One region of the Streptomyces sp. B1I3 genome, then DNA from elsewhere that is predicted to be linked to it. Evidence: riboswitches for the same ligand, from Rfam matches in the RefSeq annotation. Region 1 holds a riboswitch; each other region holds the start of a gene.

Region 1 (4,968 bases):
AGGACGTATTGGAGGGGCAGAGGGACGCCTCGGTGGCGCTCCGGGCGCATCTGCGGCTGCTGGAGCAGGAGCGGGAGCGCATCGGCCGGCAGATCGCCTCGGTGCGGACCACGCTCCACAGGACCGAGGAGGGGAAGGAACTCATGGCCGAACAGATATTCGACGGCTTCGATCACACGGTGTACGAGGAGGAGGTCACCGAACGCTGGGGACGGGAGGCGTACGACCGGAGCGACCGGTGGTGGCGCGGGCTGAGCGCGCAGGAGCGGACCGGCTTCCAGGCCGCGCACGACGCCATCGCCCGGGATTACGGGGAGGCCAGGGCCGCGGGGCTGGACGCGGGCAGCGAGGCGGTGCAGGACATCGCCCGCCGGCACGTCGACTGGCTGTCGGTGTCCGTGACGGTCTCCCGGTCGTACGTGATCGGCGTCGGCGAGATGTATGTCGCCGATCCGCGCTTCGGGAAGAACTACGATCGGTACGGGGACGGCACCGCCGTCTTCGTAAGGGATGCACTGACGACGTACGCGCGGCACCGGCTCTCCGGCTGACCTCCGGAGGACGGCGCTGCGGCGTGCTCGTCCCTTTGGCCGATGACGAGTCGCCGCACGGCGCGGCTCCGGCCAGCCTGGGCGGGGCGCGGTACCGTCCGCAGCCGTGGGCGGACCGGGCAGGAGTACACAGGTGGGGAAGCGGGAAGATCGGGGCGGGGGTGCTGTCGGCACCGCCCGTGCCCGGCGGCTCGTGCGCGGGCTGCCGACCCTGATGATCGGGATCGGGATCCTCGTCGACCTCGTGACCCCGGCCGAGGTCACGGCCGTTCCGCTCTTCGCGGCGGCGCCCCTGCTCGCCGCTCCGTTCTTCTCGCTGGCCAGCACCATCCGCACCGGAGCGGCCGCGGTCCTCGTGGTCCTCGCCATCCGGCTCTCCGACGGCACGCTCGCCGAGGTCGTGCCGATCAGCGACCTGCTCACCCTGGTCACCGTCGCCGGGCTCGCCCTCGTCACCAACGCCGTCGTGCGCCGCAGCAACGAACAGCTGGCCTCCGCCCGGGTCATCGCGGCGACCGCGATGCGGGCGGTGCTCCCGGCGCCGGACGAGCGCATCGGCGGGTTGCTGGTGGCGGCACGGTACGAGGCGGCCCAGGCGGACGAGTTCGTCGGCGGGGACCTGTTCGCCATCGCGGACACGCCGCACGGGGTGCGGCTGGTGGTGGGGGACGTGCGGGGCAAGGGGCTGGACGCCGTAGGGGCGGTGGCCGTGGTGATCGGCGCGTTCCGGGAGGCGGCCGAGCAGGAGTTGTCGCTCGAGGGGGTGGCCCAGCGGCTGGAGCGCGCGCTGGCGCGGGAGGGGACCCGGCGAGGCGGCCTCGACGCCATGGAGGGGTTCGTCACCGCCGTACTCGCCGAGATCCCGGCGGGTTCGGACACCTTGCGGATCGTCAACCGCGGTCATCCCGAGCCGATCCTGCTGCACGCGGACGGGGCGCTCGACGTGCTGGCGCCCAGCGCGCCCGCCCTGCCGATCGGCATGGGGCTGGACGTGTGGCCGGACCGCTCGGACGAGTGGACCATGCCGGCCGGGGCGACGCTCCTGGTCTTCACGGACGGGCTCTCCGAGGCGAGGAGCCCGGCCGGGGCCTTCTACGACCCGGCGGACCGGCTCCGCGGCCGGATCTTCCCGGGCCCTGAGGAACTGCTCTCCGCACTCACCGACGACGTGCGCCTGCACACCGGGGGCCGGTCGACGGACGACATGGCACTCCTCGCGGTCGGGCGGCCCACCCGCGGCCAGCCGGAGCGGCGGACCACGGTGAAGATCGTGGGGAGAGGTGATGGATGACCGCCTGCGACTGTCCGTGACCGAACGGCACCGCTGCGCGTAACATTTGACACACCGTCAGAAAGTGATGGCGTGTCGGGGAGTGCGCAACTCGTCCGATTGTGGCTGATTCACCCCTGAAAGTGCAGGCCGGAGGCGTGAACGATCACCGGGAACAGCTTGGAATCGGACCCGGGTGTCTATTAACGTTCGATAACGCAGCGCGGTTGTCCCAGTCGTCGCCAGAGGCGGCACCGTGCGCGAGCGCCGAATTCCGCAAGGGAACCGGGGAACCACCTACATGGGGTGAATCGGGCACTTGTGTCTCGTGAGAGACGAAGGGACCCGTAGGAGACCTTCCTGCTCCGAACCCGTCAGCTAACCCGGTAGGCGAGAAGGAAGGAAAGGAGAGCGCCCACGTGGCGTCGAATCAGCCTGCCCCCGAGGCCCCGTCACCCTTCAGGACCGACGCGTTCGGTGACGAGGAGAGGACCTGGGAGGAATGGAATCCCACAGAGGAGTCCGTCCGTCCCGTACGCGGCAGGCACCGCGTAGCCAAGCAGCGAGGTCTCGCCCGTAGCTCCACCGTCCTCGGTGTCGGCGTCATCGCGGCCGTCGGCGCGGGGGGCATGGCCACCGCGCAGAGCAAGCCGCCGGTCTCCATCTCTCTTCCCGATTCCATCGCGGACAAGCTTCCCGATGCCACATCCCTTCCCGGGATGGGCGCTTTCATGTCCGGTGACGCCGAGGCGGACAACGAGACCGTCGCCCCGTCCGCACCGCTGACCACGGCCGGCATCACGGTCGCCGAGGCCGAACAGGGCACCACCGACGCCGGTGAGGCGCTGCGTGCCCGCATCCTCCAGCAGGCCGAGCAGCAGCAGGCCGGAGCGGATGCCGAGGCCAAGGCCGCGGAGGAGAAGGCGGCCGCCGAGGAGGCCGCGGCCCAGGCCGCGAAGCAGCAGAGCAAGGCCGAAGCCGAAGCCGCGGCCGAGAAGAAGGCGGCGGAGGAGGCGGCGAAGAAGAAGGCGGAGGCCGAGCGCCTCGCCAAGCTCGCCGCCAGCTACGCCATCCCGACGTCCTCGTACACGATCACGTCGACCTACGGCCAGGCCGGTTCCATGTGGTCCTCCGGCTACCACACGGGGCTGGACTTCGCCGCGCCCACCGGCACCCCGGTCAAGGCCGTACACGGCGGTACGGTCAAGTCGGCCGGCTGGTCCGGCGCGTACGGCTACCGCACGGTCCTCGCACTGGAGGACGGTACGGAGGTCTGGTACTGCCACCAGTCCTCGATGGACGTCACGGCCGGTCAGACGGTCAACACGGGCGACACCATCGGACGCGTCGGTGCCACGGGCAACGTGACCGGCCCGCACCTCCACCTCGAGGTCCACACCGCGGACGGCTCGGGAATCGACCCGATGAGCTGGCTGCGCAGCAAGGGCCTGTCGATCTGATCTCCCGCGCCGGCGCACGGCGCACCGAACCTCGGCGGCCCTGACGCACGAACCCCCTGGCGTCGGGGCCGCCGGTCTGCGCGTGTGTCCATGGACCCGCCGTACCCGGCGGCGCTCCTACGGGGGCGGTGGGCGGTGTCCGTCCGGCTGCTGCCCGCCGCCGTGGTGCGCGTACGGGTTGGGGCCGCCGTAGTGCCGGTGCGGCGCCGGCAGCTGCTGCGGATACGGCAGGGCGTGGGGCAGTTGGTGGGGGAACGGGCCGGGCGGGGGCACGCGGTGGGTGCGTATCCGTCCCGTGGCCTGGGCCGCGTACGCCAGGGCCGGTCCCGCGACGTCCCGGCGCTGCCACAGGTGGTGCAGCAGCTCCTGCTCCCGTACGGCGAAGTCCTGGCCCGCCCCGTCGTGGCGGGCCCTTCGGCGCAGCATCGCCAACGAGGTCGCGAACAGCTCGTACTCCGCGACCGCGCGGGCCGCTGCCCTGCCCCGGGCACGGTCCGGGTGGCTGTGCCAGTGCCTGGCCATGTCGCGGGCCATGCCGCGCGCACGCATCGAGGCCAGCGCGAGCGGCTCCGCGGGAGTGAGCCAGCCTGCCGCCGCGTAGACCGGCAGCTCGCTGGCGAGCGTCCGCAGCTCCCGCTGGCGCGACCAGATGGCCAGCCAGGTCACCAGACCGAAAGCCGGGACCATGAACGCGCCGTACACCACGTAGAAGCCGTACGTGCCGAAGGCCGACGAGCCGTTCCAGAGGGCGTGCATGCCCATGGCGAGGAGGAGCCCGAGCAGCGGCAGCACGATCCGGCGCACAGGACGGCGCCTCCCGCCGAGCGCGGCGGCACCGAAACCGATACCGGTGAGCACCGTGAACAGGGGGTGCGCGAACGGTGACATCACCACCCGCACGAAGAAGGTCCCGACCGTCACGGAGGCGAAGCCCGTGGTCCCCAGCTGCTGGTCCTCGCCGAAGGCGTTGCCCAGGTAGAGGACGTTCTCGGTGAAGGCGAAACCGGTCGCGGTGAAGCCGGCGACCACGATGCCGTCGACGACACCGCCGAACTCCCGTCTGCGGAAGAGGAAGATCAGCAGGACGGCGGCGGCCTTGGCGCTCTCCTCGACGACCGGGGCGATGACCGTGGCACCCAGGGTGTCTGCGCTCGCCGGGTCGGCGGTGGCCGCCGCTATCCAGCGGGTCGCGAAGGTGTTGGCGGTGATCGCGACGAGCGCTGCCGCGAACGCGCCCCAGGCGAAGGCGAAGAGCAGATTGCGCCAGGGCCCCGGCTCCACCCGGTCCAGCCAGCGGAACGCCGACATGAGCAGCGGAACGGGCAGCACGGCCAGGCCCAGACCCACCAGGAAGCCCTCGGTGCCGGTCTGTTCGCGCACCAGGGCCAGGATCACCAGACCGCAGAGCGCGAGCACGGTGACCACCGCCCCGGCCCGGAACGCCTTGCTGCGCCAGACCATGCCGACGCGGCGGGGCCGGTAACGCCACTGGCCTCGCTCGGGTACGGCGCCCAGGAACTCGTCGAGCCGCTGCTCCTCGAGAACGGGGACGGCCGGCTGCTGGTGCTGCGCGGACCCTTCGGACACCCGATGACCCTAACGAGAGGGACTGACACCCGGCCATGGTGCAGCGGGCCGGGCGCCCGTCGATGGCTGATCGGCGACGTCCTCGACGAATCCGGACGAG
Region 2 (4,968 bases), 1.1 Mb from region 1:
CCAGGGTCTCGGTCAGCGAACCGATCTGGTTGACCTTCACGAGCAGGGCGTTGGCCGAGCCCTCCTCGATGCCACGGGCGAGGCGCTCGGGGTTGGTGACGAAGAGGTCGTCGCCGACGATCTGCACCTTGGAGCCCAGCTTGTCGGTGATGACCTTCCAGCCGGCCCAGTCGTCCTCGTACAGCGGGTCCTCGATGGAGACCAGCGGGTACGCGGAGACGAGCTCCTCGTAGTACTCGGTCATCTCGGCGGCCGAGCGGGACTTGCCCTCGAACTCGTAGACGCCGTCCTTGTAGAACTCGGACGCGGCGACGTCCAGCGCGAGCGCGATGTCGCGGCCGGGGACGTAACCGGCCTCCTTGACGGCCTCGAGGATGAGGTCGAGGGCGGCGCGGTTGGACTCGAGGTTCGGCGCGAAGCCGCCCTCGTCACCGAGACCGGTGGACAGGCCCTTGGTCTTCAGGACCTTCTTCAGCGTGTGGTAGATCTCCGCGCCCCAGCGCAGGGCCTCGGAGAAGGATTCGGCGCCGATCGGCGCGATCATGAACTCCTGGATGTCCACGTTGGAGTCGGCGTGCGAACCGCCGTTCAGGATGTTCATCATCGGGACGGGCAGCAGGTGCGCGTTCGGGCCGCCGAGGTAACGGAACAGCGGGAGGTCCGAGGCCTCGGACGCGGCGTGCGCGACGGCGAGCGAGACGCCGAGGATGGCGTTGGCGCCGAGCGAGCCCTTGTTCTCGGTGGCGTCCAGGTCGAACATCGCCTGGTCGATGAGGCGCTGCTCGGTGGCGTCGTAACCGACGAGCTCCGGGCCGATCTGCTCGATCACGGCGAGGACGGCCTTCTCGACGCCCTTGCCGTGGTAACGGTTGGGGTCGCCGTCGCGAAGCTCGATGGCCTCGAACGCGCCGGTGGAGGCGCCGGACGGAACGGCAGCACGGCCCGTGCTGCCGTCGTCGAGGCCAACCTCGACCTCGACCGTGGGGTTGCCCCGGGAGTCGAGGATTTCCCTGGCTACGACGACGTCGATGGACGGCACGAGGCATCTCCTTCTGGGATATGACACTGGTTGTGCAGGGTCACTGTGGCCTTGCGATACGAGCCTAACCGGCCCGGCCCGCTCCGTCGGCCGACCGCCCGTCCCCTGGGACGAAAAAGGACCCAACAGCCTGCATTCCGGGCAAAGCTCCAGAAATCTACTGGTCAGTAACTACAAAGGTTGAACACTCACCTGCAACTCGGCCTCTCGGCCGACACCCCCTGCGCCCCCTCACGCACCCTCGCGCACACCGCCTCCGTACCCCGTCGGCTGATCCCCTGAGGCTCCGTGAACACACCCCCGGCCCGGCGCACACGGGGGGTGTGGGCGCGCCGGGCCGGGTAGCGTTTCGGGTGCCGCCGGACACCCTTCGTCCTGGGAGGGAGGAAGACCCCGGGACTACTTCAGGTGGAGCTGCTGACCCGGGAAGATCAGGTCGGCGTTCTCGACGATGTCGTCGTTGAGCGTGAACAGCTTGTGCCAGCCGCCCTTGACGTCCTTCGCCTTGGCGATCTTGCTGAGGGTGTCGCCCGCCTTCACCTTGTATTCGCCGTCACCCTTCTTGACCTTGTCGCCGGTCGGGGTGGTGACGGTCTTCTCCGCCTTGGGAGCCGTGCGCGTCTCGCTGCGCGTGGTGGGCTGCTCGGCCTTGCGCTCCGGCGCGGCCTGCGGGGCCGTGTCGCCGTTCTTGGCGGAGCCGGTGTCGACGCCCGGGTCCACACCGTCGTTCGTCAGGCCACCGGCACCGGCGCAGGCCCAGGCACCCGGGCCCTGCAGGGCGAGAAGCTTCTCGGCGGTGGCTATCTGCTGGCCCTTGGTGGCCAGGTCGGCACGGGCGGCGTACTGCGTACCGCCGGCGGCGGCCCAGCTGGACGCCGAGAACTGCAGTCCGCCGTAGTAACCGTTGCCGGTGTTGATGGACCAGTTGCCACCGGACTCGCACTGCGCGACGGCGTCCCACGTGGAGACGGACGCGGCGGAGGCGCCCGTCGCACCCATCAGCGGGACGGCGACGGCGGCACCGGCCACACCGGCCAGGGTGGCGACACGGACGGCCTTGGACGGGCGGCGGTGCTTGCCCTTGCTGGAAAGCAGCATGGTTCTCCTCACCGACGCCTACGAGGTGAGCTGTCGGGTTCGGGCTGTGAGTCGCCCGGTCGCCCGCTGTCGCAGGCGACTTCACCCCTAGCCGGTCCTCGCCGTCTCTCGACGGCCGGGCACGGCACTTACCTGGGTCCCCCGCTCCTGCCTACGGCGCTTTACGCGTCGGTCCCCTTCGTCCGACGGCAGGATTCGGCGTGACGGTCGAAGGTGCCCGCGGTGCGAGCGGTTACGACCGTAAACACAGGCAACCCCGACATTCAAAGATGGACATAACGGCTAATCAGCCCTTACCGCCCTGGGGAGGTCGGCCGTTTCCGCAGGTCGGAGCGGATGCGGGCGGACCGGACGGGCGCAGCCCGCCAGTTGAAGCAAAGAGACCCATGTCTCACTTACGCATAAGTGGACATAGGCCTCTGAACTACCCTCGCTTTCGGGGTGTTTTCACACTTTTGATCAGCTGCCGGCAGGCGCTTCCACGCCGGTCTCCGCACCGGTCTCCGCACCGTTCTCCGCGCCCGTCGAGGCGGAGGCCGCCCCTCCCTGGAGACCCAGGTCGAGGCTCTGGCCCGGAAGGATCAGGTCGGGGTCGGAGCCCAGCTCGGTCTTGTTGGCCTCGTAGAGCGCGGGCCAGCCGCCGGGCAGCTCCTGGGTGTCGGCGATCGCCCACAGGTTGTCGCCCTCGCGGACGGTGTACGTGCCGTCCGTGCCCGCCTCCGCGCCCTTGCGCGCCTCGGCGCCACCGCGCGAGGCGTGCCGGCCGGACTCGCGGGCGCTCTCCGCGTCCGCCTCCGCACTCGCCTCGGGGGCCGGGATGCCGCGGTGCTTGCCACCCGTCGCGTCCTCGCCCCGCGCCGCTCCGGAGGCCTCGGGCGAGGGGGTGGTGGAGGGTGACGAGGACTCCGGAGTGCCGGTTCCGGTGGGTGTGCCGGCGTCGGCGGCCTTGTCGCCCTTCCCGCCCTTGTCACTCGTGCCGCTCTTACCGCCCGCGGCGGCGCCGTCCTTCGCGTCCGCCTCGTCCGCCCCGGCCGACGCTTCGGGCGAGGACGTGTCCGAGGGGCTCGCAGAGTCCGACGGCTCGGCGCTCGGGTCGCCGCCCGGGTCGACGCCCGGCAGCGAATCGTCCATCGCCAGGCCGGAGATCACCGCACAGCTGGCCCAGGCCTGCGGCCCCTTGGCGTCCAGGACCTTCTCGGCGACCGCGATCTGCTGCGAGCGGCTGGCGAGGTCGGCCCGCGCGGCGTACGCCGAACCGCCGTAGGCCGACCAGGTGTCCTGCGAGAACTGCAGGCCGCCGTAGTAGCCGTTGCCGAGGTCGGCGCTCCACATGCCACCGCTCTCGCACTCGGCGACCCGGTCCCAGGTCGACGCCTCGGCGGCGTTCGCGCCGGCCGCGCCGAGCAGCGGGATGGCGATGGCCGATCCCGTCACGCCTGCGGCGACGACGATGGCGGGTGCCTGACGAGGGCGACGGTGTCTGCCGTTCGCGGAGCCCATGGGATTGCCTTCCGTGTGACTGACATGTGACGGGTGAGTCGAACGGTGAACCTAGCCGCACTCGAACGTGTGTCACAAGTCGATGCAGCGGAGATCACGTGAAGGTCACGGAGTTGACGGCGTGTCACTTGCGGCGCCCCTTTGTCCGGGATCGAACTCAACGGGGAGAGTGCGCAGTCCCCGCATGATGAGCCCGCCACGCCACCTCACCTCGTCGGCTTCCGCAGCCAGTCGCAGGTCAGGAAGGCGCCTCAGCAGCGTGGCCAGCGCCGTCCGTCCCTCCAGACGGGCCAGCGGCGCCCCCAGGCAGTAGTGGATGCCGTGGCCGTATCCGAGGTGCTGATTGTCACTCCGTGCGAGGTCCAGGGTGTCCGCATCCTGGAAACGCTCCGGGTCCCGGTCCGCGGCGGCCAGCACCACGAGGACAGGGTCCCCCACCGCGATGTCCTGGCCTCCCAGCGTCACGGGCTCGGTGGCATAGCGCCAGGTGGCGAGCTCCACCGGACCGTCGTATCGCAGCAGTTCCTCGATGCCCGTGGCCAGCAGGCCGTCCTCCCCCTCGGCGAGCGAGCGCTGCAACCGTCCGCGCTGTTCCGGGTTGCGCAGCAGGGCGTACGTGCCGTTCCCGATCAGGTTGACGGTCGTCTCGAAACCGGCGAAGAGAAGGATGAAGGCCATGGCCGCGGCCTCGTTCTCGGTGAGGTGCTCACCGTGGTCGCTCGCCCGGATCAGCCCCGAGATCAGGTCGTCGCCGGGATTCTCCCTTTTACGGTGGATGAGTTCGGCGAGGTACCCGCGCATCTTCTTGACCGACCTGGCCACCCCGCCGCGTGGGCCGCCGCCGTGGCGGATCATCATGCCCGCCCAGTCCCGGAAGTCGTCCTGGTCCTCCGGGGGGACTCCCAGCAGGTCGCAGATCGCGTAGATGGGGAGCGGGAAGGCGAAGTCGTGGATGAGGTCCGCCTTGCCCTCCTCGATGAAGGAGTCGATGAGCCTGTCCGTCAGCTCCTGCACGCGGGGCGCGAACTCGGCGACCCGGCGCGGCGTGAACGCCTTGGAGACGAGCCGGCGCAGCCGCGTGTGGTCCGGCGGGTCGATGTTGAGCAGATGTGTCATCAGCTCCGCCTTGCGCTCCCCCGGGATGCCCGTCTTCCCCTTGGCCTGCGCCGACCCGGCGTGGTGTGCCGGGTTCTTGGAGAGCCGGGCGTCGGCGAGGGCCTGCTTGGCGTCCGCGTACCGGGTGACCAGCCAGGCCTCGACCCCGCTGGGCAGGGTGGTGCGGTGCACGGGGCTGTGCTCGCGGAGCCAGGCGTAGGCGGGGTACGGGTCGG
Region 3 (4,968 bases), 2.6 Mb from region 1:
GGGAGCTGACGGATCTCGGGGTGCGTCACAGCGTCGGCGTCGTCGGCCTCGACGGCCATCTGGACGAGGCCCGGCGGCTGCGCGCGGCGCTGCCCTCCGAGGTCTACCTCTGGGTCAACGCCGCGGAGGGCCACACCTACACGGACGAGGAGGCGGGCCGCTGGACGGCCCTCGACCCGCTGTTCCCCTACAGCAGGTTTCCGCACGCATCGGCCGGACTGCCCTGCCGGACGGGCGAGTCGGTCGTCTCCGTGGACGGCGACGGCACGGTGCGCCGCTGCCACTTCGTCCGTGCCGAACTGGGCAACCTTTACGACGGCAGCTACCGTCGCGCCCTCGGCCCGCGGGGGCTGCCCGCTCGAGGTGTGCGACTGCCACATCGGCTATGTCCACCTGGAGACGCTGCCGTTGTACGACGTCTTCGCGGGCGGCGTGCTGGAGCGGATACCGGCCGGGCTGTCACGGGCACCCGTCCGTCCGTCCCGGACACCGGCCGGTCCGACGCGGACAGCCGTTCCGGACGGGCTCGTCCCGCCGGTCCCGCCCCGGCACGTCCTCCCCGTCATCACTCCGTAGGCAGGCCTCACCCGGCGCGGAACGCTCGAAGCGCCCAGGACACTCAGAGCGGCAGCAGGTCGGGGCGCTTGGCCTCGACGTGGTCCCCGGACGACTCGCCGCGAAGGCGCCGTCCGATCCACGGGACGAGGTACTCACGCGCCCAGTGGATGTCGTCACGACGCACCTCGAACGTCCCGCGCTGCGCCTGTGGCGGCCACACCTGGTCCGGATCGGCCGGCACTTCGATACCCAGGACCTGGGCGGCACGCAGCGCGACCCGGGTGTGCCCCTCGGCCGAGAGGTGCAACCGGTCGTCGTCCCAGGCGCGCCTGTCCTGGACGGACCGCAGCGACCACAGGTCGAGGACCGGGCAGTCGTAGCGGTCGGCGATGGACCGGACGTGGGCGGTGTACGTGGCGATCTTGCCGCGCAGGTGGCGGAGCACCGGGATACCGCGTGTGTCGAAACCGGTGGTGACCATGACCGTGCCGACCACCTGCGTCAGGTCCGCGACCGCGCGCTCGAAGCGTTCGGCCACGTCGTCGGGGTCGGAGCCCGGCCGGAGGATGTCGTTGCCACCCGCGCAGAAGCTGACCAGGTCGGGGGCCAGCTCCTTGGCGCGGGGCACCTGTTCCTCGACTATCTGGTCGAGGAGGCGTCCGCGTACGGCGAGATTGGCGTACCGGAAGTGCCCGTGCGGGTCGTCCACCGGCTCGGCCGCTGCATCAGGAATTGGGAGCTGGTCCGCGAGGAGGACCGCGAGCCGGTCCGCCCAGCCGACCAGTCTCCCGTCGGGGCCGGGGTCTCCGACGCCCTCGGTGAAGCTGTCACCAATCGCTGCGTACGACCCGATGATGCCTCGTAGTTTGTTTCTCGAATCGTCTGCCACAAGGGCACATCCTGCACCTTCGAATGTGACCTACGCGACCGTAATACGGGGTTGACGGGTGGTGAGATAAACCACCCGGTCAGGTTTTGGTAAAGCCGGAATAAGGAGAGGGGCGGTGCACCGCCGCGCACCGCCCCTCTCCCGGGCACTCTGCTGAAGCCGAACCGGACCGCCCTGTCCCGCGGCTGCGTCAGACGGAGACGCCGTGCGAGCGCAGGTAGGCGATCGGGTCGACGTCCGAGCCGTAGCTCGGGCCGGTGCGGACCTCGAAGTGGAGGTGCGGGCCAGTGGAGTTGCCGGTGGAGCCGGACAGGCCGATCTCCTGGCCGCCGGTGACGGTCTGGCCGGCCGAGACCTCGAGCGAGGACAGGTGGGCGTACTGGGAGTACATGCCGTCGCTGTGCTGGATGACGATCTCGTTGCCGTACGCGCCGCTCCATCCGGCGGAGACGACGGTGCCCGGGCCGATGGACCGGACGCTCGTACCGGAGGCCGCCTGGAAGTCGGAGCCGGTGTGGTAGCCGCTGGACCAGCTGGAACCGGCGGCGCGGTACTGGGTGGTGACGTTGGCGTCGGCCACCGGGGTGGTGTAGCCGGAGCTGTTGCTCTCGGACGTACCGGCGGACGCGGCGGTGTCGGTCACCTCGGTGGTCTTCTCGGCCGGAGCTGCGGCCTTGGGGGCGGCGGCCTTCGGGGCGGCGGCCTCGGCCTTCGAGGGGGTGGCCTTCGAGGGCGCGGCCTTCGTGGCGGGGGCGGACGCCTTGGCGCCGAGGGTCAGCTTCATACCCGGGAAGATCAGGCTCGGGTTGTCACCGACGACCTCGCGGTTGTCCTTGTACAGCTTCTGCCAGCCGCCCTTGACCTTCTGGTCTGCGGCGATCTTCGACAGGTAGTCGCCGGAGACCACGGAGTAGGTCGTGGGGGCGCTCTGCTTCTTCGCCACCGACGCGGCCGGTGCGGCCTGCGTCGCGGCGGCGGCCGGCTTGGCGGCCGGGGCGGCCTGCTCCGCCGCGTGGGCGCCGGTGGCGCCGATCAGCGGAAGGGCGAGGACGGCGCCGCCGGTCCCCGCGGCGAGAACGCCACGGGAGATCGGTCCGGTCTTCGTACGGCGGTGCTTACCCTTTGCGGGCATGGTGCGTTCCTCTCCGGCGCCTGCGAGGTGAGCTGTCGGGTTCGGACTGGAGATGCCCGGCCGCGGCGGACGCGACTTGACCCCGAGCCGTCCGGATCTTCCGGTCGGCGGCTTACCTGGTTCCCCCGCTCCTGCCACACGTGGGTGGGTGCGGATTCCGGGCGGCGGCAGGATTAGGCGTTCCGTCCGGATTGACGGTGACCGTAAGCGAGTCGGGACGCGGGGAACAAGCCACCGGGCGCGGACCGGAATGGGCGCTTCATTTCCGGTCCCGAATTCCGGTCACACTGCGTGGATTACGGATCTTGGCTTTCCGCGCGACGCCGGGAATACCCATCGGCGCTTCCGCCACACACCGTCACGGATATGATCCCGCTCACCTGTGGCCACCCATCTCCCCCATAAGACCGGCATGTTCGGCTAAATGCACCAATACGGACACCTCGACCCGCACTCCGGACAGGCCGGGGTGCGACGACGCCGGTCGGCCGCGGGCACGACAAGTGCTCGGTGCACCCATGTCGTATCGTCGCGAGCGTGCCCTTCGCCGGCGAGCGGCGCCGGCGCCAGACACTCCAGGAGTCCTTGTGACGCAGCTGCCAGAGGTTCCGTCGACGACCATCGACATCGAGCTCACCGGTGTCCGTAACTTCCGCGACGTGGGAGGGCTCCCGACCGTCGACGGCCGCAGGGTGCGCCAGGGGCGCCTCTACCGCAGCGGCCACCTGGCACACGCCACCGAGTCGGACGCCGCCTTCCTCGCCGGTCTCGGGCTGCACACCGTCTTCGACTTCCGCAACGCCGCCGACCACAAGCTGGACGGCCATGACGTGGAGCTGCCAGGCATCCGGAATGTCAGCATTCCGCTCTCCGACCCGGCCGACGGAGCCGAGTTCTGGCGCCTGGTGAGGGACGGCAACATCGAGCAGCTTCGCTCGATCCTCGCCGACGGCAAGGGGACGGAACGGATGATCGCCTCCTACCGGGCCATCATCACGGACCGCACGGCGGAGCACAGCCGCGTGCTGCACGCGCTGGCCGAGGACAGCGTCCCGGCGCTCATGCACTGCGCCGCGGGCAAGGACCGGGCCGGACTCTCGATCGCGGTCTCGCTGCTGGCCGTCGGCGTCGAGAAGGAAGCCATCGAGGCCGACTACCTCAAGTCCAACGACGCGCACCGCCGCTACAGGATCAGGCGGAGCGACACGTCGTCGGCGGGGATGTCGGACGAGGTGATGGAGCTCCTGAACCCGCTCTTCGGCGCGCGCCCTGAATACCTCGCCGCCGCCTTCGCCACCATCGAGGAGACCTGGGGCAGCACGGACCGCTACCTCCTGGACGGCCTGAAGCTCTCCCCGGAGACGCGGGAGAAGCTGCGCGAGCGTCTCGTCGAGGACGCGTAGCGTCCACGTCCGACCCCGCCCGCCGTCAGCCCTTTCCCGCCACGGTGAACAGCAGGAAGAGGAAGGCCGCGACGACGTGCCCGGCCACCAGGTAGGCGAAGAGCCGGATGATGACACCCCGGGGCATCTTGCGCTCCTGGGTGTCCTGGCCCTTCGGCCGGCGTGGGGTGAGCGGGTCGTAGTCCTCTGAATCAGACATGACAGTCCTTCCTCTCGGCCGCCTGGCCGGGAGAGCGAGTGGGCGGTGCCCGGCAGGGGTCAGAAGCGATGGGTTCCGCTGCCCAGGCACAGCTCCGCGGCGGGGCTCTGCAGCAGCGTGTGGACGAAGAGCAACTGGACGCCCGCACGGTCGAGCGCGGCGATCCGGTGCGGAGTGAGCGAGTCGAAGTGCGCGCTGTCGCCGGGGTCGAGGTCGTGCACGGTCTCCCCGAGCACGACCCTCAGCCTGCCGTCGAGGACGTACAGCCACTCCTCGCCCGGGTGGACGCGGACGAGGTCGCCCTGGGCGCCGTACGGGACGCGGACCCGCAGTGCCTGCATGGCGCGACCCGAACCGCCCGCCTGCCGGTACAGCCAGCCGTCGGCCTCGGCGCCCGCGCCCCCGAGTGGACCGCCCCGGACGATCGCGTCACGTTCGGGCGGCATCTCGCCGAGGAGCTCGGAGACCGTCGTACCGTAGATTCTGGCGAGGCCGAGCAGCATGGGCAGCGAAGGCTGCCGGTTGCCGGTCTCCAGGCGGGAGAGGTGGGCCGGGGAGAGCCCGGCACGCCGGGCGGCGCCCTCCAGGGTGAGACCCCGGTTGCGGCGCAGGTCGCGCAGGCGTGGCGCGATGCCGGGCAGTTCGTCGGCCACTCCTGTGTCAGCAGGATTCATGCCTCCATTGGGCCAGCACCTTTCCTCTGAGGCAAATTTCTTGCCTGCGAGGCAAAGCGCGGGAGCGGTGTGGCGTCCAAGGGGCGCGGGGTCCGGCGAAGATCCGTGGGAAG
Region 4 (4,968 bases), 1.6 Mb from region 1:
TTCGGGCTGCTCAGACTGGCCGGTGCGCCCTCGCTGGGCTGGCTGGACGTCAAGACGTCCGGCGGCGTCGAGGTCCCGCAGATCGAGACGGCCGTCGACGAGGAGCTCGCCCGGTTCGCCGAGGAGGGTCCCACTCCCGAGGAGATGGAGCGGGCCCAGGCGCAGTTGGAGCGCGAATGGCTCGACCGGCTCGGGACGGTCGCGGGCCGCGCCGACGAACTGTGCCGCTACGCCGTTCTGTTCGGTGACCCGCAGCTCGCCCTGACCGCGGTGGGGCGCGTGCTCGACGTGAGCGCGGAGGAGGTCCGGGACGCCGCCCGGGCCCACCTGCGGCCCGACAACCGGGCGGTCCTGGTCTATGAGCCGGTCGAACCGGCCGACGAGGCCGACGAGACGGCAGAGGCAGCCTCGACGGACGCCGCCGACGCGCACGAAGGGGCCGACAAGTGACCGACGCCGCCGTGACTGGAGTAGCGATGGAGTACCACCCGCAGCCGACCGCCGGCGAGGCCAGGCCCTGGGCCTTCCCCGCGCCCGAGCGCGGCGCCCTGCCCAACGGGCTGACGGTGCTGCGCTGCCACCGCCCCGGCCAGCAGGTCGTCGCCGTGGAGATCTTCCTGGACGCGCCGCTGGACGCCGAGCCCGAGGGCCTGGACGGCGTCGCCACGATCATGGCGCGAGCCCTGTCCGAGGGCACGGACAAGCGTTCCGCGGAGGAGTTCGCCGCCGAGCTGGAGCGCTGCGGCGCCACACTCGACGCGCACGCCGACCACCCCGGCATCCGTGTCTCTCTGGAGGTGCCGGTCTCCCGGCTGGCCAAGGCGCTGGGGCTGGTCGCCGAAGCGCTGCGCGCACCGGCCTTCACCGAGAGCGAGATCGAGCGCCTGGTGGGCAACCGGCTGGACGAGATCCCGCACGAGCAGGCCAATCCGGCCCGGCGCGCCGCCAAGCAGCTCTCCAAGGAGCTCTTCCCCGCCACGGCGCGGATGTCGCGTCCGCGCCAGGGCACCGAGGAGACGGTGCGCCGGATCGACGCCGCCGCCGTACGCGCCTTCTACGACGCCCACGTCCGGCCGTCCACGGCGACGGCCGTCGTCGTCGGTGACCTCACCGGCGTGGACCTGGACGCCCTCCTGGCCGACACGATCGGCGACTGGTCCGGCAACGCCGGCCAGGCCCGCCCGGTGCCGCCGATCACGGCGGACGACACCGGCCGCGTCGTCATCGTGGACCGGCCCGGCGCCGTGCAGACGCAACTGCTGATCGGCCGGATCGGCGCCGACCGGCACGACAGCGTGTGGCCGGCCCAGGTCCTCGGCACGTACTGCCTGGGCGGCACCCTCACCTCGCGGCTGGACCGCGTGCTGCGCGAGGAGAAGGGCTACACCTACGGGGTCCGGGCCTTCGGGCAGGTGCTGCGCTCGACGGCGCCCGGCTCCTCCTCCGGGGCGACCGGGGCCGCGATGCTCGCCATCAGCGGTTCCGTGGACACGGAGTCCACCGGCCCCGCGCTGGAGGACCTGTGGACGGTCCTGCGGACCCTGGCGGCCGAGGGGCTCACCGACGCCGAGCGCGAGACCGCGGTGCAGAACCTCGTGGGGGTCGCCCCGCTGAAGTACGAGACGGCGGCCTCCGTCGCGGGCACCCTGGCCGACCAGGTGGAGCAGCATCTGCCGGACGACTACCAGGCCCGGCTGTACGCGCGCCTGGCCGAGACCGGCACGGTCGAGGCGACCGCCGCGGTGGTCAACGCGTTCCCGGTGGACCGTCTGGTCACCGTCCTCGTCGGGGACGCCGCGCAGATCTCGGAGCCCGTCAGGGCGCTGGGCATCGGTGAGGTGTCGGTCGTCAGCGGCTGACACGGCAGCCGCTGCGGCGGAAGGACGAGGGCCCGGTGAGCAACCTCTCGCCGGGCCCTCCCTTTTGTCCGACTTACGGGCAAAGAGGGGTCTATAGCCTGTGGGATGTGTGACAAATGGCCCCGTTCATTTGGTGAACGTGAAGGGCCCGCCCTAGCGTCGGCTCGGCTGTCCGCCGAACATGAGCCGCGTCCGCGGCGCCGGACAGTCATCGCCGAGTCCCCGTCAGGCGCGAGCCTGGGGAGCCGGGGACCCACGCAGTCCCTGGGGTGAATCGGATGTCCGCGTCTCGCGAGAGGCGCGGGGGTCCGTAGGAGACCTTCCTGCTCCGAACCCGTCAGCTAACCCGGTAGGCGAGAAGGAAGGAAAGGATCAGCCCCTCCATGGCGTTCACCCGAGCCACCGGGAAGCACCGTGCCCCGAGCCGCCTCTCGCGCCACGGCGCCCGGGCCGTCGGCATCGCGGCCCTGGCCACCACCGGCGTCATCGGCGCCACGGCGTCCCCGGCCCTCGCCGCGGACTCCCAAGCCCTCTCCGTCAGCAACAGCGGGCTGACCCAGGCCGCCGCCATCGACACCACCCTCGCCGCCCAGATCGCCGCACAGGCCGAGGCCCAGCAGCACCAGGCCGACGTCACGGCGAAGGCCGAGGCCGCGGCCAGGGCGAAGGCCGAGGCGAAGCGCAAGGCCGAGGCCCGCGCCGCAGAGGCCCGGGAGGCGAAGGCCCGCGCCGCCCGCGCCGCGGAGCGCGCAAGGCTCAACGCCTTCCACCTCCCGGTCGCCGGCTCGTACGTGACCACCGGCTACCAGTCCGGTGGTGCGCTCTGGTCCTCCGGCACCCACTCAGGGGTGGACTTCCGCGCCGCTTCCGGCACCTCCGTCGTCGCGGTCGGCGCCGGTACGGTCGTCGAGGCGGGCTGGGGTGGTGCGTACGGCAACAACATCGTGCTCCGGATGGCGGACGGCACGTACACCCAGTACGGCCACCTCTCCTCGATCGGCGTCGCCGTCGGCCAGAGCGTCGCCTCGGGCGAGCAGATCGGCCTCTCCGGCTCGACCGGCAACTCCACCGGGCCGCACCTCCACTTCGAGGCGCGGACGACGCCGGAGTACGGCTCGGACATGGACCCCGTCGCCTATCTCCGCGCGCACGGCGTCCAGCTCTGAGGGCCTCGACGCCCTGACGGTCTGACCACCCTTGACGGTCGTCCGGCTCCGGCACCCCGTCCGGTGTCGCGCGACACCGCTCCGCCCGGGCCCCGGCATCCGCCGGGGCCTTCGGCGTGCCCGGGCGGCGGTGCCGGTCCGAGCCGCGCGGAAGCCTTCCGTGGCCAGAAGATATCCATGAATTCCACCTCGCCGTCGGAAATTGCGGTGGATTGCAATAGAGTCGCAGAACAGGCGTCGATCGGCCGCGTTCCGCGGGGATTAAGGCGGAGGTTCGGACATGCACATTCCCGCGCATTCGGTATGCACGGCAATCCGTGACGACATCGTCTCCGGTGTCTTCGAGCGCGGCAGCCGCCTGACCGAAGAGGTGCTCGCGCGGCGCTACGGCGTCTCCCGCGTCCCGGTGCGCGAGGCACTGCGCACCCTGGAGTCCGAGGGGTTCGTGGTCACCCGCCGGCATGCGGGGGCCTGTGTGGCCGAGCCCACGGAGCAGGAGGCCGCCGACCTGCTGGAGATCCGGATGCTCCTGGAGCCGCTGGGTGCCGCCCGAGCCGCGCAGCGCCGTACCGAGGCGCACCTCAAGGTGCTGCGCGGGCTGGTCAGGCTCGGGCAGGAGCGGGTACGGCGGGGCGAGGGAGAGGACCTGCGCTCACTGGGCGGATGGTTCCACGAGACGCTGGCGCAGGCCTCCGGCAGCCCCGCCCTGATCGCGCTCCTCACCCAGCTCCGGCACAAGATCGCCTGGATGTACGCGGTCGAGCAGCCGGTCCGCCCCGCCGACTCCTGGGCCGAGCACGGCGCCATCGTGGACGCCGTGGCCCGCGGCGATGCGGAACGGGCCAGGGCGCTCGCGGCCCAGCACGCCGAGCGTGCCACCGCCGCGCACCGGCTGCGTCGCACGGGCCGGACGGGTCGCGGGACGGGCGGATCCCGGGTGAGCACTTCGCAACATGCCGTAAACATCGCGGGCGTCCGCCATTAACAATGGCGCCGTATACAAAGAAGGTAATTCCTGGAGAGCTTTCTTTCGGCTGTCCGGAAACGCTATTCCGTGGCCGCCCCGGACTTTCTGGTGCGTGTGCACGGGGGAACTCGGGAACAGGAAAGCCGCGGCTCCCGGAAAGGGATGCCGCGGCTCTGGCGCTGTAGCGTTCCGGTGGGAACCAGCCGGATCAGACGGTCTCGGGGAGCTCCTCGAGACCCTCGGCGACCAGCTTCGCCAGACGGTCCAGGGCGGCCTCGGCGTCGTCGGCCTCGGACGCGAGCACGATCTCCTCGCCGCCCTGGGCGCCCAGGCCGAGCACCGCGAGCATGGAAGCGGCGTTGACCGGGTTGCCGTCGGCCTTGGCGATCGTCACGGGGACGCCGGAGGCCGTGGCGGCACGGACGAAGATGGAAGCGGGGCGGGCGTGCAGGCCCTCGGCCCATCCGACGTTGACGCGGCGCTCAGCCATGGTTCTGCCCTTCACGTATCAATGGTTGTCTAGACCAGTCTCTCATGCGGCACACACTGCTGTCCCCGGTCCCGGGCCCCGCCCGCCCACCGCCGGCCGGCACCCTCAGCGTGGCCCTGCCATGAACCCGCCGCGACCGGTGCGCCGAGCCGTAGGCTTTGCCCATGGAGCCGATCCCGGAGCAGAGTCCGCATCACGCGTACCCCGACCACTGGGAAGCGGACGTGGTGCTCCGTGACGGTGGCACGGCACGCATCAGGCCCATCACCACGGACGATGCCGAGCGGCTGGTCAGTTTCTACGAACAGGTCTCCGCCGAGTCGAAGTACTACCGCTTCTTCGCCCCGTATCCGCGTCTCTCCGCCAAGGACGTGCACCGCTTCACCCATCACGACTACGTCGACCGGGTCGGCCTGGCCGTCACGATCGGCGGCGAGTTCATCGCCACCGTCCGCTACGACCGGATCAACGCCCAGGGCAGACCCG

The links. Region 1 has a riboswitch for cyclic di-AMP ahead of QFZ58_RS17205 (M23 family metallopeptidase). Riboswitches for the same ligand answer to the same signal wherever they lie in the genome.
Region 2: it holds a riboswitch for cyclic di-AMP, as region 1 does, so the genes downstream of both, QFZ58_RS22295 (transglycosylase family protein) here and QFZ58_RS17205 (M23 family metallopeptidase) in region 1, are expected to answer to the same signal.
Region 3: it holds a riboswitch for cyclic di-AMP, as region 1 does, so the genes downstream of both, QFZ58_RS05730 (LysM peptidoglycan-binding domain-containing M23 family metallopeptidase) here and QFZ58_RS17205 (M23 family metallopeptidase) in region 1, are expected to answer to the same signal.
Region 4: it holds a riboswitch for cyclic di-AMP, as region 1 does, so the genes downstream of both, QFZ58_RS09785 (M23 family metallopeptidase) here and QFZ58_RS17205 (M23 family metallopeptidase) in region 1, are expected to answer to the same signal.

Annotation. Positions count from the first base shown of each region.
Region 1 is NZ_JAUSYD010000001.1:3,762,320-3,767,287, reverse strand. Features, by position in the region: gene QFZ58_RS17215 (MerR family transcriptional regulator) at 1-551, shown strand, start outside; gene QFZ58_RS17210 (PP2C family protein-serine/threonine phosphatase) at 685-1,842, shown strand; cyclic di-AMP (ydaO/yuaA leader) riboswitch at 2,077-2,229, shown strand; gene QFZ58_RS17205 (M23 family metallopeptidase) at 2,241-3,281, shown strand; gene QFZ58_RS17200 (PrsW family intramembrane metalloprotease) at 3,399-4,868, opposite strand.
Region 2 is NZ_JAUSYD010000001.1:4,849,506-4,854,473, reverse strand. Features, by position in the region: gene eno (phosphopyruvate hydratase) at 1-1,039, opposite strand, end outside; gene QFZ58_RS22295 (transglycosylase family protein) at 1,439-2,137, opposite strand; cyclic di-AMP (ydaO/yuaA leader) riboswitch at 2,138-2,306, opposite strand; gene QFZ58_RS22290 (transglycosylase family protein) at 2,597-3,637, opposite strand; gene QFZ58_RS22285 (cytochrome P450) at 3,743-4,968, opposite strand, start outside.
Region 3 is NZ_JAUSYD010000001.1:1,201,655-1,206,622, forward strand. Features, by position in the region: partial or broken gene QFZ58_RS05720 (STM4011 family radical SAM protein) at 1-576, shown strand, start outside; gene QFZ58_RS05725 (SGNH/GDSL hydrolase family protein) at 620-1,447, opposite strand; gene QFZ58_RS05730 (LysM peptidoglycan-binding domain-containing M23 family metallopeptidase) at 1,638-2,579, opposite strand; cyclic di-AMP (ydaO/yuaA leader) riboswitch at 2,584-2,736, opposite strand; gene QFZ58_RS05735 (tyrosine-protein phosphatase) at 3,167-3,982, shown strand; gene QFZ58_RS05740 (DUF6126 family protein) at 4,008-4,181, opposite strand; gene QFZ58_RS05745 (helix-turn-helix domain-containing protein) at 4,241-4,855, opposite strand.
Region 4 is NZ_JAUSYD010000001.1:2,146,995-2,151,962, reverse strand. Features, by position in the region: gene QFZ58_RS09795 (pitrilysin family protein) at 1-450, shown strand, start outside; gene QFZ58_RS09790 (pitrilysin family protein) at 477-1,859, shown strand; cyclic di-AMP (ydaO/yuaA leader) riboswitch at 2,062-2,229, shown strand; gene QFZ58_RS09785 (M23 family metallopeptidase) at 2,243-3,025, shown strand; gene QFZ58_RS09780 (GntR family transcriptional regulator) at 3,306-4,010, shown strand; gene QFZ58_RS09775 (HPr family phosphocarrier protein) at 4,201-4,482, opposite strand; gene QFZ58_RS09770 (bifunctional GNAT family N-acetyltransferase/acetate--CoA ligase family protein) at 4,647-4,968, shown strand, end outside.